Regions from separate parts of the Paenibacillus algicola genome, predicted to be linked through region 2. Evidence: a T-box and tRNA genes for the amino acid it is inferred to sense, from the RefSeq annotation. Region 2 holds a T-box; the other holds one or more tRNA genes.
The links. The T-box of region 2 lies ahead of trpS (tryptophan--tRNA ligase). A T-box ahead of a tRNA ligase gene usually reads a tRNA of that ligase, here a tRNA-Trp.

Region 1 (7,825 bases), 600 kb from region 2:
TAAGGCGAAGTATACGGGCTGACGCCTGCCCGGTGCTGGAAGGTTAAGGGGAGCGGTTAGGAGCAATCCGAAGCTGTGAACCGAAGCCCCAGTAAACGGCGGCCGTAACTATAACGGTCCTAAGGTAGCGAAATTCCTTGTCAGGTAAATTCTGACCCGCACGAATGGCGTAACGACTTGGGCGCTGTCTCAACGAGAGATCCGGTGAAATTTTAATACCTGTGAAGATGCAGGTTACCCGCGACAAGACGGAAAGACCCCATGGAGCTTTACTGCAGCTTGATATTGGATTTGGGTACGATCTGTACAGGATAGGTGGGAGCCGTTGAAGCAGGAGCGCCAGCTTCTGTGGAGGCGCCGTTGGGATACCACCCTGATCGTATCTAGGTTCTAACTTGGTACCGTGATCCGGTGCGAGGACAGTGTCAGGCGGGCAGTTTGACTGGGGCGGTCGCCTCCTAAAGAGTAACGGAGGCGCCCCAAGGTTCCCTCAGAATGGTTGGAAATCATTCGAAGAGTGCAAAGGCATAAGGGAGCTTGACTGCGAGACCTACAAGTCGAGCAGGGACGAAAGTCGGGCTTAGTGATCCGGTGGTACCGCATGGAAGGGCCATCGCTCAACGGATAAAAGCTACCCTGGGGATAACAGGCTTATCTCCCCCAAGAGTCCACATCGACGGGGAGGTTTGGCACCTCGATGTCGGCTCATCGCATCCTGGGGCTGAAGTAGGTCCCAAGGGTTGGGCTGTTCGCCCATTAAAGCGGTACGCGAGCTGGGTTCAGAACGTCGTGAGACAGTTCGGTCCCTATCTGTCGTGGGCGTAGGAAATTTGAGAGGAGCTGTCCTTAGTACGAGAGGACCGGGATGGACGTACCGCTGGTGCACCAGTTGTTCCGCCAGGAGCATGGCTGGGTAGCTACGTACGGAAGGGATAAGCGCTGAAAGCATCTAAGCGTGAAGCCCCCCTCAAGATGAGATTTCCCAATACGTAAGACCCCTTGAAGACCACGAGGTAGATAGGTTGGAGGTGGAAGTGCAGCAATGCATGGAGCTGACCAATACTAATCGGTCGAGGGCTTATCCTACAAGCTTTACGAAGTAAAGCTAGCTTCGGAAGCATTACGCTAATGATCATTCTCTAACAACGCACATTCGTTTCGTATCTAGTTTTCAGGTGATCAAACATCTGAATTCTTTATTCCCTGATAGCTCAGTTGGTAGAGCACTCGACTGTTAATCGAGTTGTCACAGGTTCGAGTCCTGTTCGGGGAGCCATTTGGAGAGGTGTCCGAGTTGGTCGAAGGAGCACGATTGGAAATCGTGTAGGCGCCAAAAGCGTCTCGAGGGTTCGAATCCCTCTCTCTCCGCCATTTAAATATGGCCCGTTGGTCAAGGGGTTAAGACACCTCCCTTTCACGGAGGTAACAGGGGTTCGAATCCCCTACGGGTCACCACTTTCTTTACTAGTTTAGGGAATGAGGATACCAAAGGTTCATCGGTAGCTTGCAATTTGCTTGATGATTTGGTAATATAGAGGTCGGTTTGTTTATGGAGGCTTAGCTCAGCTGGGAGAGCATCTGCCTTACAAGCAGAGGGTCGGGGGTTCGATCCCCTCAGCCTCCACCATATAATTTAATGACGCGGGGTGGAGCAGCTCGGTAGCTCGTCGGGCTCATAACCCGAAGGCCGCAGGTTCAAATCCTGCCCCCGCAACCAATTATATCGCATAGCGATCATGCCTCATGGAACTGTGGTGTAGAGGCCTAACATGCCTGCCTGTCACGCAGGAGATCGCGGGTTCGAATCCCGTCAGTTCCGCCATTCTTTTTTTAAACCGAAAGAGCTTTAAGGCTCGGTAGCTCAGTCGGTAGAGCAGAGGACTGAAAATCCTCGTGTCGGCGGTTCGATTCCGTCCCGAGCCACCTTAATGTAATACTGTAGTACTTTTCTTGCCGGTGTAGCTCAATTGGTAGAGCAACTGACTTGTAATCAGTAGGTTGGGGGTTCAAGTCCTCTCGCCGGCACCACCTTGGAGGATTAGCGAAGTGGCCAAACGCAGCAGACTGTAAATCTGTTCTCGTACGAGTTCGGTGGTTCGAATCCATCATCCTCCACCAGTTTTTAGGGGCATAGTTTAAAGGTAGAACAGCGGTCTCCAAAACCGTTAGTGTGGGTTCAATTCCTGCTGCCCCTGCCAGTTAAACTTAAAATATATGGCGGTCGTGGCGAAGGGGTTAACGCACCGGATTGTGGCTCCGGCATTCGTGGGTTCAAGTCCCATCGATCGCCCCATTATTTTAAAATTATGAATATGATTGTTGGGGATTAGCCAAGCGGTAAGGCAACGGACTTTGACTCCGTCATGCATAGGTTCGAATCCTATATCCCCAGCCATTTGCGGACGTGGCTCAGCGGTAGAGCATCGCCTTGCCAAGGCGAGGGTCGCGGGTTCGATTCCCGTCGTCCGCTCCATTTTTGTTTGGCGCCATAGCCAAGTGGTAAGGCACAGCTCTGCAAAAGCTTTATCCCCAGTTCGAATCTGGGTGGCGCCTCCATTATTATATCTTGTGCCCTTAGCTCAGCTGGATAGAGCGTTTGACTACGAATCAAAAGGTCAGGAGTTCGAATCTCTTAGGGCACGCCATTAGCCGGTGTGGCGGAATTGGCAGACGCGCGCGACTCAAAATCGTGAGGGAAACCGTGGGGGTTCGAGTCCCTTCACCGGCATCACAGAGGAACATGGGAAACCATGTTCCTTTTTTATATTTGCGGATGAGTGATATCTCATCCGCTTTTTTTGTATGCCCATTCTCTTCTCTGATAAATCATTAACAATCCAGAGGCAGCAGCAGGCTTCGACAAAGGTCGTAAGGCATCCCCGACTTTAGTCGAGGATGAAATACCGTCCTCAGTCTGTTTTAGGATTCCTGCTTTTTCTCTACAATAAGGACATAAGGTTGAAATTCAAAAACAACATCAACATCAACAGCAGCAACAAAGTACGACATGAAAATAAGAAGGGCGGTGAAACCTTGAGAAGCTCAAGAAATAAAGGATTGGCTGTACTACTGATCGGGCTAGGCGCATTAATTCTTCTGGGGGTATTCGGACCTCTGCTGGGCTGGCTGTTCAGTCTCTTGATTCCATTAGTCATGATTGGATTAGGCTACTATGGAATTAAGCGGGGCAACACACTTATTGGCTGGATCGTGATGGCGATTGGTATTATCTCACTGCTAGGCAAGCTGTCCTGGCTGTTCGGACCATTGCTGGGTATTGCATTGATCGTCTGGGGCGTGTCCCGATTGAAGCGAAGCCGGCGGCGTTATTATTAAGATAGAAGCAAGCAACAAGCAAAGACATCATGTTGAATATGAAGGAAGAGGAGGATTAAACGACTATGAGTGTGTTACGCCGTATTCGTGATATTACGATGGCTACTCTGAATGAAAAGCTGGAACAGAGTCAGGACCCTGTCAAGCTCATTGACCAGTTCTTACACTCTACCAGGCAGGACATTCTGGAAGCCGAAAAGCTTCAGCAGCAGTGTGAATCCCACACTCGTCATCTCAAGCAGCAGGTGGTTCAAGCCGATTCCATGCGAAGTAAGCGGGAAGAGCAGGCATTGCTAGCTCTAAAAGCTGGGGAGGATCATTTAGCGAAGCTGGCTCTGCAAGAGAAGCTGATATATGAAGAGAAAATCGAGCAGTATCAGGAGCTGTTAACAACAAGCCAAGAGGCTTTACGTGAGGTGGAGGTACAGCTGGGGGAGCTGCGTATGGAGTATCAGAGCGCATACAGCAAGCGCCAATACTACGCGGCCAGAATGGAAACCTTGCGCTTACAGCAGCGTATGAACGGCCGCAGCGGCGGATATCCCGGACAGGACGTTCCGCGAATGTTCAACAGGCTGGAGGATCGTATTACAGACTGGGAGCTTGAAGCCAAAAGTCTTCGGGATATCCGCCGAACGGATCAAGGCACCTCCCAGAGTGAAGGCATCTCCAGTATGCTAGAGCGAGAGCTTGCCCGGCTGAAACAGAAGCTGAGTGACAGCGGAAAGGAGTAATCATGACGAAATTATACCGCTCCTCCCGAGACAAGGTATTTACCGGATTGATCGGCGGGCTCTCAGACAAGCTTGGCTTTGACTCCACTGTGCTGCGCATCATTTTTGTAGTCAGTATCTTTATAACCTGCGGGACCACGCTTTGGATCTATCTGATTGCAGCTTTGGTCGTGCCCAAGGAGCTTAATCCTCGCGATCCATACCGGCGCGGAGGCCGGCGATCGGAGTACCAGGATGATTATGATGAAAGAGGTCGGCGCTATGGCCGTGGAAGGGACCGTAGATATGATCAGGATGACTATGATCGGTACGATCCGCCATTTCAAGATCCGGGCTTTACTACGACGAAGCAATCACCCGGCACACCGCCACCGGATGCGGAGCTGGATGCCATGTTGAAGGATATCGAGAAAAAAGCGTTAAAGAAAGAGATTGAAGAGCTAAAACAAAAATTATCCAAGTACGAGAAGGGAGATTTATAATATGGGAGTATTCAAAAGAATTAAGGACATGACAAAAGCGTCGGTGAACGAGCTGCTCGATAAGGTTGAGGATCCGATTGTAATGCTGAACCAGTATCTGCGTGACATGGAGGCTGAGATTCACGAAGCCGAGGTTACGGTTGCCAAGCAAATGGCGAATGAACGCCGGATGAAGCAGCGCGTTGAGGAAGCGGTGAAAATGGCAGGCCAGCGGGAAGCTCAGGCCGAGCTTGCCTTGAAAAATGGTCAAGAAGAGGTCGCACGGAAGCTGCTGGAGGAGAAGCTGTATTTTGACCAAAAGCAGGAGGAATACCAAGGGCTTCATGAGCAGTCTGATGCACAGGCGAAAGAGCTGGTTGCACAGCTGCACCAAATGAAGGATGAGTTCTATAAAATGCGCAACAAGCGCAACGAGCTGGTAGCCCGTGCCCAAATGGCCAAAGCGAAAAAGCAGATGTCTCAGGTCAGCAGCCTGCATAGCATTGAAAGCGGCAGCGCGTCTATGGGCTTCCACCGCATGGAAGAAAAGATTATGCAGCTTGAAGCGGAGGCAGATGTGATGAGAGCGCCTTATCCTTCACAGCATGCCGGCTACACCAATCCAGCGGATGCTGAGAAGCAGCTGAAGATTGAAGAGCAGCTGAATGCCATGAAGAACAAGATGAACGGCGGCTCCAAGTCCGAGCAGTAAAAGCGTGTTCGAAAAGAACGGAATATGATATGCTACTGGAGTGGCAAGGAGTCATCCAGGATCAGCGTGACTTATAGCTTACTGACCATACGGTGCGGATGATCCGCATCGTTTTGGTTTGTATAGCAAAATAATCAGTAGAGCAGCAGCCATCTGAAGGAGGTGCGACATGGAGAAAAATAGCGGAATTGCTTTTGTGCTCATCGGTCTGGGAATCTTTTTGCTGTTCGGCAAATGGATCGGATTTTTCACCGTGGTCGCTCTTCTGCTGGTGGCAGCAGGCATTCAGCAAATACGTGTGGGCTGGCCTAAACGGGGATATGTATTGCTGGGCGTAGGCTCAGTGATGCTCCTGCTGGATCATTTGATGCTGGTCATTGGAATCGGCTTAATCTCGCTCGGTTTCTTCTACGGAAAGGTGAAGAAGGCTCACCGAAATGACCGTTTCCACCAGCAGCAGACGTTTATGTCTAACTTTGATTGGGATCGGGCGCCTTGGGTCATGAAGAGCCTCAGTGTGTGGCATGTGCTGGGAGAAGCGGATGTGGATCTTTCACTTGCTTTACCGGAAGAGAAGGAAACGGTGCTTATGTTTCATGGTCTGCTTGGTGATATCGACATCGTCATTCCGGAATATTACGGAGTGGAGATTGAGGCATTTATTTTGTTTGGCTCGATCGACACCAGCTTAAAGCGGGAAACCGGCATTATGAATCGCCTGAATTGGAAATCTCCTAATTTTGAGGCGAGTGAGTATAAAGTGAAATTTATTGTTTTTTATCTTGGCGGAGATTTGAGTATCCGGATGGTGTAATGTACAAATATAGAGCTGCAGGAGGGCTGTCACTTGGAATCTGATAAGAAATCAAATATGATTACGCGGAGCATGCGTGAGGGCGCCCTTCTAGGCTTTGCCATATTGCTAATCGTCTTATATGTGCTATATACATACGGGTATCTTCGGCCCATGAACGATTGGGGAGACACGATCCAAGCCGGAATTACCATGGTATTAATGCCGATCGGACTCGGGGTAGGATACGGGTTCTTCCAGGGATACCGGGTGAGGCGGAAGCTGGACCGGGTAAGAGAAACACTATCTGACTGGGAAAAAAGCGGCGTTACCGCAGGCTCTATGCCGGATGTTGGAGATGATGAGGTGGGACGGCTGGGCGAGCAGCTGGATCGGATCAGCAAGCGCTGGGAAGAGCAGGTGACGTCGCTGCAGAGGCTGTCCACGAACAATGCCCAGCTGGCGGAGCAGGCCCGGATTACAGCCATCGTAGAGGAGAGACAGCGGCTGGCTCGGGAGCTCCACGATGCGGTCTCGCAGCAGCTGTTCGCGATATCCATGACTGCTACTGCGGTGGGACGAACGCTGGAGAAGGATTTTAACAAAGCGCAGCGTCAGGTGGCCTTGATCGAGGAAATGGCCTCTGTAGCGCAATCGGAGATGCGCGCGCTTCTGCTGCATTTGCGGCCCGTGTATCTGGAAGGAAAGGCGCTGGAGCAAGGGTTGAGAGAGCTGATCCGGGAGCTGGAGATCAAGGTTCCGATGGAAATTCAGCTGGAGATGGATGAAGGCTTGATGCTCGTGAAGGGCATAGAGAATCATCTTTTCCGCATTGTACAGGAGGCCATGTCGAACACGCTCCGGCATGCCAAAGCCGATAAAATGGACATCCGCATCCACCGTAAGCTCAATACCGTAAGGGTTATGCTTCGAGATAACGGTGTCGGATTTGAACTGGACGAGAAGAAACAGGCTTCCTATGGCCTTTCTACGATGGAGGAGCGGGTCATTGAGCTGGGGGGAGCCATTCAGATCATTACGGCGCCAGGGAAGGGCACGCGAATTGAGATTACGGTACCGCTGCTGGACGAAGAGCGCAATAAGACAGAGGAGGATGGAAATGCCGCAGGAAACGGAGTCTGACATGGAGACACCGATCAAGGTGCTGCTTGTTGATGATCATGAGATGGTTCGGATCGGCCTCGCTGCTGTGCTGGGCACGGAGGACGGGATTGAGGTTGTCGGGGAAGCGGGCAGCGGTGAGGAAGGCATTCGGCTTGCAAAGGAGTATGTGCCAGATGTGGTCCTGATGGATCTGGTCATGGAAGGAATGGACGGTATCGAGACCACGCGGGAGATCATCAAGCTGTTCCCTGACTGCAAGGTCATTGTGCTCACCAGTTATCTGGACGATGAGAAAATGTATCCGGTCATCGAGGCCGGTGCATTCAGCTACTTGCTGAAGACCTCGCGTGCATCCGAAGTCGCTGACGCGATCCGGGCGGCGGTGCGGGGACAATCTGTACTAGAATCACAGGTAGCCTCCAAAATGATGAACCGGTTTCGCCGCCCTCAGGCTGAAGCGCCTGCGCACAGTGAGCTGACGGACCGGGAAATGGAGGTGCTGCGCCTGCTTGCACAGGGTAAATCCAATCAGGATCTGGCGGATGAGCTGTTTATCGGGATCAAGACGGTCAAATTCCATGTGACGAATATCTTAGCGAAGCTTGGCGTTGAGGATCGGACACAGGCCGCCATTTACGCTTACAAAAACGGACTCGCTGAATAG
Region 2 (7,825 bases):
AAGCAGAGCACGCGGTAGCCGGAACTCCCAAATGATTCGTGTCTCTACATCCGTTGCGGTAGTGGAGATGCTCCAAGGCAGGATACGCTCAGCAATCACCGACAATACCCGGTTGGGTGCGATCGGGACTGATCCCGTGGATACAGAGATAATCACAGCGATGGCGCATGCAATGATCAAGACAACGATGGAGTTCCGCCGTCGAACAGTACCGTTCGTGGGCTGGGCTAAGATTGACATGAGGGTCACGACGCAGGTACCTCGAGATTCAAGTCGGAATGGATGCCATTTGCGATCTCAGTAAGCCCTCTCATCACTGAGATGGATGCGTCAGTGTCAGCGACGTGAATCTCCACAAGTTTGCCATTCTTCACAGCAGGCAGGTCGGGAAAATGAGTTATGAGGTAATTGCTGAGGGTCGCGAAATCCTGACCCTCAAAGGTGCCGACAAGAATTACGTCAGCATTGGACGCTGCAAATTCCTCTTTACTGACATAGACGGAGTCCGCTGGGAACACGTTCTCTCCGCCAGCTGTTGCGATTGCGTCGTCGTATATCCCGCCAGCGAGCACGATCAGCGGTCCATCGCCCCCGTTATAAAACGCTACTCGCTGTGTGGGCAAGCCCTTCACAGCGCTGATGACCTTCTGCTTCTTTTCTTCCATTTGGGTGATGAAGTCTTCCGCCCGGTCCGAAACCCCGAATACGATTCCGAAATCCCGCAGGGTGCGGTACGGTGTCTCAAGCGTCATATTGAGAGCATCTGATGAGCTACATAAGTTGGACCCGTAGACCTGGGAGCCGCCCTCTTCAATCTGTTCCACCGAAGCATAGCCCTGCGAGGTATCAAAGGCGAAGCCCTCCAGAGACTGGCCGACTACGAGATCGGGGGCTTGACTGAGTAGAACCTCTTTTGAGGGCCAGCTCATGGAATTGCCGATCAAGGGGAGTGCCGCGGCGGTTTTGGCGATGCTGTCGGGGTAGGCGGCATAGTTGCCGGCTACAGCAGTGATGCGGTCTTCCAGACCAAGGGCGAGCATCATCTCGGTGGGCGCCTGCCACAGGCTTACTACCCGCTCTGGAGCCGCATCGAACGTCAGTGTACGTCCACAGTTCTCAATGGATACAGGGTACGCCGAAGAAGGTAATGCAGTACTGGAGGTTCCTGCGGGATTTGAAGTACTGCTTGCAGGAGCGCTTGTCTTTGGCACGGGGTCCCCCGTGGAGGCGCATCCGGATAAAACGACGACAGCAATGAATGCAATAATAGGCAAATTGAACTTGGATTTGATCATTAGAATAATCCTCCCAATACGCTGTTATCCTCTACACAGAAAATTTTAGACAACGGACTAAACCCTATTTTCATTAGCATCACACTCTCCTTCTGTGATTTCATAATATAGATAATATCGAATGGAAGAAATGACTAATAAGAGCTACCTTCTTTAACTTAGTGAATGATGTGTGACTAAGGCCAGCGACCACGCGGAATCAGAATGCTGCAGTGTTTCATAAATTTCTGTTTCATGTTCAACCGTCTGCACCGGTAGATCACCTTTTCTTCTGTACAAAAGCTGGTCAAGTGTCGACGGCTTCGGTAACATAGGTAGCAACAAGGAACAGTCAAGGAGGGGCCATGCTATTACAATTTGGATACTCGCAGTATGAGAGCAAGGTATATGAAACGCTGGTGACGCAAGGGGAGGCCATGGATGCCTCCGGCATTGTTAAGCTGTCGGGAGTGCCCAAGGCCAAGGTGTACGAGGTGCTGGACCGGCTGGTGGATAAAGGCGTCGTGATGGATACCATATCAGGCAAAAAAAGAACGTATGCCTCGCTTCCTCTGGAAGCGGTTATCGACAAGCTTACGCGGGAGTTTGAGGAGGATATCCGGCAGCTGCGGGAGGCCAGCGTGTCCAAGAGCGCTGCCAACGGCCAGGTATGGAGCTTGAAGTCGTACAGCTCGATCCAGGCGTTTTGCCGGCAAATGATCCAGGAAGCCCGGGAATCGGTGCTGGTGTCCATGTGGAGTGAGGAGTTCGCTGCATTCACGGAGCTGCTGAACCGCAAGGAGCAGGAGGGCGTTCGGGTGGAGGCTCTCGTCACGGGCGATGACCCGCCCGGCGCTGCGCTGTCCAAGCTGTATGTGCTGAAGCCGTCAGCGGGACATGACAAGCTGGAGCGCTTTATGCTGCTCGTCACGGATACCCGGCAGCTGCTGTTTGCCGGTGTGGAGAACGGAAGCTGGCAGGCGATTGAGACGCAGGGGCAGCCGTTCGTCAAGGTATTTGCGGAGTTCTTCTATCATGATATGGCCTTGACGGCCTTCAGCCGCAAGTACCCGGAGGAAATGCTGCAGGATGAGGAGCTTCAATCCCTGCTGCTGCGGCTGCGATATTAAGCTAAAGGGCGGCTTCCGGCACAAAGGGGCGGTTCCCAGGATCTTGAACAAGATCTTGAGGAACCGCCCCTTTGTGAGTTATTGGACAACCATCAGCAGCTGATCCTTACTTGGCAGCCGCAGCCGCCATCTCCCGCTCTGCGGCAGGCTTGGTGCGGCGGCTGAACGAGAACAGCGCCATGCCGAAGGCTAGCGACGCAATCAGGCCGCCAACCCACGGATTATCGGAGACGGAGCCGTGGTCCATGACTGCACCGCCGATGATGGAGCCGGCGGCAATGCCAAGATGAGTCATTGACGAGTTCAAGCTGAACTGGGTCTCGGCATGATCCGGAGCCAGCTGGAGCAGGTAGGTCTGCATCGCCGGGGCGATGGACCAGCTGAGCCCGCTCCACAGCATCATGAACGGCAGGAACAGCCAGAAGGCGGTCTGGGACGTTACAAGCACCAGAAACATGGAAACCGAGAAGCTGGCTGTAATGCCCAGAATGGCCCGCTTGGTGCCAAGCCGGTCGGATATCCATCCGCCCGCGCCGCCGCCGAGCACGGCGGCGATGCCGAACAGGAAGTACACGGCGCTCATCATCTGAGGGCTGATCTGAAAGGTGGCGTCGACGAACGGCTGCAAATAGCCGTATAGCGTCAGATGCCCTGTCAGCAGCAGCAGCCCGATCAGCTGCGCGCTAATGATCTTGCTGTCCTTCAGCGAGGCGAGCTGCCGCCTTAGCGGAACCACGGGACTCGGCGCGGTACGCTTAGTAAACAGCGCTACGCCCCCCATCGAGAGCAGGGTCAGCACCGCAATGACGATGAACGGCGCGCGCCAGCCGAAGGCATTGCCGATCATCATCCCTACGGGCACGCCGAGCACCAGCGAGCCGCTGATCCCCATGTAGATGATTCCGATCGCGCGCCCTTTATGCGATTCCGGCACCATGGCAGCGGCCATAGATACCGAGAGCACGACGATGACCGAGCCGCTCATGGCGGCCAGAGCCCGGGCGGCTACGATGGCGGCGTAGCTTGAGGTCAGGGCGACCATGACGTTGCTGATGAGAAAGACGGCCAGCATGTACAAATACAGCTTCTTCCGCTCCAGCTTCGCCGTCAGGTTGACGAGAATGGGACCGCTGATGGCAAAGGTGACCGAGAAGATGGTAATGAACTGGCCTGCCGAGCTGACCGAAATGTTCAGATCCTCTGCGATCAGATTCAGGATGCCGCCGACGATCAGCTCCACCATCCCTACCACAAAGGCCGCAATAGCAAGCATATATACACGAAAATTCAATGAAACACGTCCTTCTAATGTTCAAAATTTAAGTTACCACTATTATAGTAACCTGTTTGAGAGAGCGCAACCTGCATTTTTTGGTGCTCTTCATTATACACGTTATCCTCTCCATTCCAAAAAGCCCCCCTCACCACGTCTGCCAGCCCCTCTTGTAAAGAGGGTGGCAGATTCATAATGAGGGGGGCTGTGAAAGCGCCGCTATAGGCTTTAGAACGTTACGAAGCCCATGGCGCGCTTCGCGGCGAGCAGGGTCTGCTCCGCTTTTTCGGCGGCGCGCTCGGCACCATTTTTCAAGATGCGGTCGAGCTCTTCGGAATGGACGATCTCATGATACGTCTTCTGGATCGGCTCCAGCTTGCTGACGACGGCCTCGGCCAGCTCCTTCTTAAAGGTACCGTAGCCCTGACCTTCATAGCGCTTCTCGATGGCGTCGATGGAGTCGCCGGAGAAGACGGAGTAGATCTCGATCAGGTTGCTGACCGCCGGCTTCGCCTCCCAGTCATAGCGCACGCTCATATCGGAATCGGTAACCGCACGGGAGAATTTCTTCCGGATGACGGACGGCTCGTCAAGCAGGGATACGTAGCTGCCCTGGTTCGGATTGCTCTTGCTCATCTTGTTGGAAGGGTCGTCGAGGCCCATAATACGCGCTCCGCTCTCCTGAATGACCGGCTCCGGCAGTGTGAACGTCGGCGCATACTTATGATTGAAGCGCGCAGCCAGATCCCGCGTCAGCTCCAGATGCTGCTTCTGATCATCCCCGACCGGCACATGTGTCGCCTGATAGAGCAAAATATCTGCTGCCATCAGCACCGGGTAGGTGAACAGGCCGGAGCTGACCGTGTCCTTGCCGCCGGATTTGTCCTTGAACTGGGTCATCCGGCTCAGCTCCCCGAAGTGGGCCTGCGTTTCCAGCAGCCAGCTCAGCTCGGCATGCTGCCGAACCTGGGATTGAAGGAAAATAACCGCTTTGTTCGGGTCTACGCCAGCCGCGACATACAGGGCTGCAACGTCCCGGGAGCGCTGATGCAGCTCTTTGGGGTCCTGGTACACCGTAATGGCATGCAGATCAGGAATGAAAAAATAACAATCATAGTCGTGCTGCAGCGCTACAAACTGGCTCAATGCCCCGCTGTAGCCGCCAATGTTCAGATCACCGCTGGGCTTGATGCCGGACAGCATAATTTTGCTCATCATAAAGACCTCCTCTAAATTAGAACAACAAAAAAGCACTCCGCCCCGAGTCTCAGGGACGAAGTGCATGACTCCGCGGTACCACCACCGTTCGGCTGCGAGCAGCCGCGCTTCACGTGGACAGCTGCCTCGCAGTCTGTAAAGGCTGCGGCTTGCTTCCACCACTCCCGGGATAACGGGGGAGAGCCGTCAAAGCCTACTGGCACGCATGAAATCATGCAGGCGTTCGGTTTGAAGCGAAGGGACCCATTCATCTGCCGCATTGTGCCGGACCTTGCACCAGCCGCCGGCTCGCTTGGACAATGACGTCTGCAGAATACTCTTTCCCTTCATCGCTGTGTGATATGGGACACTCAAGTTCTTCAAAGCTGATTCTAAGATGCCATAACCGCGGCCTTAAAGTCAAGGTGCGACATTCACCCGGTCCGTGCCTCCTCAAGGATCCGTGGATTCTGGGGGACCCGCCCTGCCTGGGGGATCGGCTAGACCCCGGAGTAGGCCATAAACCCGCCGTCTACCGGAATGACCGTGCCCGTGACGAACCCGGAGGTCTGCGCATCCAGCAGCCACAGCACCGTGCCCAGCAGATCCTGGGGTACTCCGAAGCGGCGCATCGGAGTGTGATCGAGGATCTTGCGGGAGCGATCGGTCAGCGAGCCGTCTTCATTGGTCAGCAGCCGGCGATTCTGCTCGGTCAGGAAGAAGCCGGGGGCTATCGCATTGACCCGAATGCCGGATTCCGCCAGATGCACAGCAAGCCACTGTGTAAAATTGTTGATGGCCGCCTTCGCCGCGCTGTAGGCCGGCACCTTGGTCAAGGGAGAGGGCGCACTCATGGAGGAGACGTTCAGGATGACCGCATCGGAACGTCCCAGCATGTGCCTTGCAAAGATTTGCGTCGGAATGAGCGTCCCCTGCATGTTCAGATCGAACACGTCCCGGAAGCCGGACACGGAAAGATCAAAGAAGGTCGCTACGCCCTCCTGATCCAGATCCTCCATCCGGAACCGCTCATTCGTCGTATTGGCATCCTTATGATTGCCGCCCGCGCCGTTAATCAGAATATCGCAGGCTCCAAGGCGGCTGCGGACCTCCTGCTCGGCCTGGATTACGCTGCCCGGGTCGGTGACATCGCAGGCGGCGGCGATGGCGATGCCGCCTGCGGCCACAATCTCGTCCGCGACGGCCTGGCCCTTGCTCAAGGTGCGGTTGAGCACGGCGACCTTGACGCCTTGACGGCCCAGCTCCAGCGCCATAGCGCGGCAGAGCACCCCGGAGCCGCCCGTGATCGCCGCGACCTTGCCCTTTAGAGCGTCATGCTTCGGCAGCGGTGTGTATACTTCAGGCTCCATCATGAGGAGACCTCCTTTCCGGCACGGGCCTGCTCCAGTGCATCCCAGACGCCCCATAAATACATAATGCCAAGGGCCCGGTCATACAGGCCGTAGCCTGGCCTGCACTGCTCGCCCCAGATATGCCGTCCGTGATCGGGGCGGCAGTAGCCGGTAAAGCCGTGCTCGTGGTAAGCCTTCACGACGCCGGCGATGTCTACCGTGCCGTCCTGCGTGCGGTGAGACGTCTCGATGAAATCGCCGTTGTCAAACACCTTCACATTTCGGATGTGCGCAAACGGAATCTGCTCATGAAACTCTCCGATCATGCTCACGATATCATTAGCCGGGTTCGCCCCGAAGGAGCCGCTGCACATCGTGACACTGTTGGAAGGGCTGTCCACCAGACTCAGCAGCCGGCGGACGCTGTCTGCTCCTGTCATAATGCGTGGCAGGCCGAAGATGGACCAGGGCGGATCATCGGGATGTATGGCCATCCGGATGCCGTGCTCCTCAGCGACCGGAATCACCGCCTCCAGGAAGTACGCCAGGTGATCCCACAGATCCTCTGCGGTAACCTCGCGGTACGCCTGAAACAGCTGAGTCAGCTGCGAGAGCCGCTCCGGCTCCCAGCCCGGCATCGTCAGGGCACTATTGCGGGTAATGCTGCTCACAAGCTCCAGCGGATCGATGCCGTGAATCTTGTCTTTTTCGAAAAAGAGAGCGTTCGAGCCGTCCTCCGTTTCCTTATGCAGATCGGTCCGTGCCCAGTCGAATATCGGCATAAAGTTGTAGCAGATGACCTTTACGCCAACGGTCGCCAGCTTCTTGATATTGTCTATGTAGTTCTGGATGTAGAGGTCACGGGATGGAAGGCCCAGCTTAATGTCCTCATGCACGTTGACGCTCTCCACCACCTCCACATGCAGCCCATAGCGGAGCGCCTGATCCCGAACCTCGATGATCCGCTCCATCGGCCATGCTTCACCGGCCGGAATATCGTGCAGCGCCCAGACGATTCCTTCCACGCCCGGAATTTGCCGGATCTGCTCCAGCGTAACCGTGTCATTTCCTTCGCCAAACCAGCGAAATACCATACGCATCTTGCATACCGCCTTTCTAGTCAATGAATGTAGGGCCTAACGAATTGAGCTTGCAGCCGCTCTCGTTCAGATCCCGGGGGGCTTGAAATAATCCGGATGCCTTTGCTGCAGCACGGACAGGTTGGAGATGATCAGGCTCAAGTGCTGCTTCATCAGCGCATCGGCCCTCTTGACGTCCTGCTGCCGGATGGCTTGTACCATCTCCCGGTGCTGTTCATACAAGGAAGCCCAGTCCGGATCCTCGGACAGCCACAGCATGCGGCTCCGGTTGAGATGGACATTCATCTGCTGAATGACGTTCCACGTGCCGAGCTTCCTGCAGCCGGCAAACAGGATGCGGTGAAATTCCTCATCGAGCTGGAACATCATTGTGCCGTCCTGCTGGAAGACGCTGTGCTTCTGCTGCGCCAGATTAAACTCCAGCTCGGCCAGCAGCTCCTCCGGGAAGCTCTCGCAGGCAAGGGCGATCACAGCGCGCTCCAGCTGCTCGCGCATGAAA

Region 1: it has a tRNA-Trp gene. The T-box ahead of trpS (tryptophan--tRNA ligase) is inferred to sense a tRNA for this amino acid. The anticodon was not compared.

The regions. Positions count from the first base shown of each region.
Region 1 covers NZ_CP040396.1:3,661,660-3,669,484, reverse strand. Annotated here, with positions in the region: rRNA gene E6C60_RS17295 (23S ribosomal RNA) at 1-1,086, shown strand, start outside; tRNA gene E6C60_RS17290 (tRNA-Asn) at 1,201-1,276, shown strand; tRNA gene E6C60_RS17285 (tRNA-Ser) at 1,280-1,371, shown strand; tRNA gene E6C60_RS17280 (tRNA-Glu) at 1,381-1,455, shown strand; tRNA gene E6C60_RS17275 (tRNA-Val) at 1,552-1,627, shown strand; tRNA gene E6C60_RS17270 (tRNA-Met) at 1,641-1,717, shown strand; tRNA gene E6C60_RS17265 (tRNA-Asp) at 1,746-1,822, shown strand; tRNA gene E6C60_RS17260 (tRNA-Phe) at 1,851-1,923, shown strand; tRNA gene E6C60_RS17255 (tRNA-Thr) at 1,953-2,028, shown strand; tRNA gene E6C60_RS17250 (tRNA-Tyr) at 2,033-2,118, shown strand; tRNA gene E6C60_RS17245 (tRNA-Trp) at 2,125-2,198, shown strand; tRNA gene E6C60_RS17240 (tRNA-His) at 2,218-2,293, shown strand; tRNA gene E6C60_RS17235 (tRNA-Gln) at 2,321-2,395, shown strand; tRNA gene E6C60_RS17230 (tRNA-Gly) at 2,399-2,473, shown strand; tRNA gene E6C60_RS17225 (tRNA-Cys) at 2,483-2,556, shown strand; tRNA gene E6C60_RS17220 (tRNA-Arg) at 2,569-2,645, shown strand; tRNA gene E6C60_RS17215 (tRNA-Leu) at 2,649-2,728, shown strand; gene E6C60_RS17210 (LiaF transmembrane domain-containing protein) at 3,034-3,336, shown strand; gene E6C60_RS17205 (PspA/IM30 family protein) at 3,402-4,070, shown strand; gene E6C60_RS17200 (PspC domain-containing protein) at 4,073-4,552, shown strand; gene E6C60_RS17195 (PspA/IM30 family protein) at 4,554-5,243, shown strand; gene liaF (cell wall-active antibiotics response protein LiaF) at 5,413-6,057, shown strand; gene E6C60_RS17185 (sensor histidine kinase) at 6,091-7,179, shown strand; gene E6C60_RS17180 (response regulator) at 7,181-7,825, shown strand.
Region 2 covers NZ_CP040396.1:4,264,918-4,272,742, reverse strand. Annotated here, with positions in the region: gene E6C60_RS19910 (FecCD family ABC transporter permease) at 1-180, opposite strand, end outside; gene E6C60_RS19905 (ABC transporter substrate-binding protein) at 246-1,295, opposite strand; gene E6C60_RS19900 (TrmB family transcriptional regulator) at 1,640-2,404, shown strand; gene E6C60_RS19895 (MFS transporter) at 2,511-3,695, opposite strand; gene trpS (tryptophan--tRNA ligase) at 3,906-4,895, opposite strand; T-box leader at 4,944-5,234, opposite strand; gene E6C60_RS19880 (SDR family oxidoreductase) at 5,375-6,247, opposite strand; gene uxuA (mannonate dehydratase) at 6,244-7,326, opposite strand; gene E6C60_RS19870 (GntR family transcriptional regulator) at 7,393-7,825, opposite strand, start outside.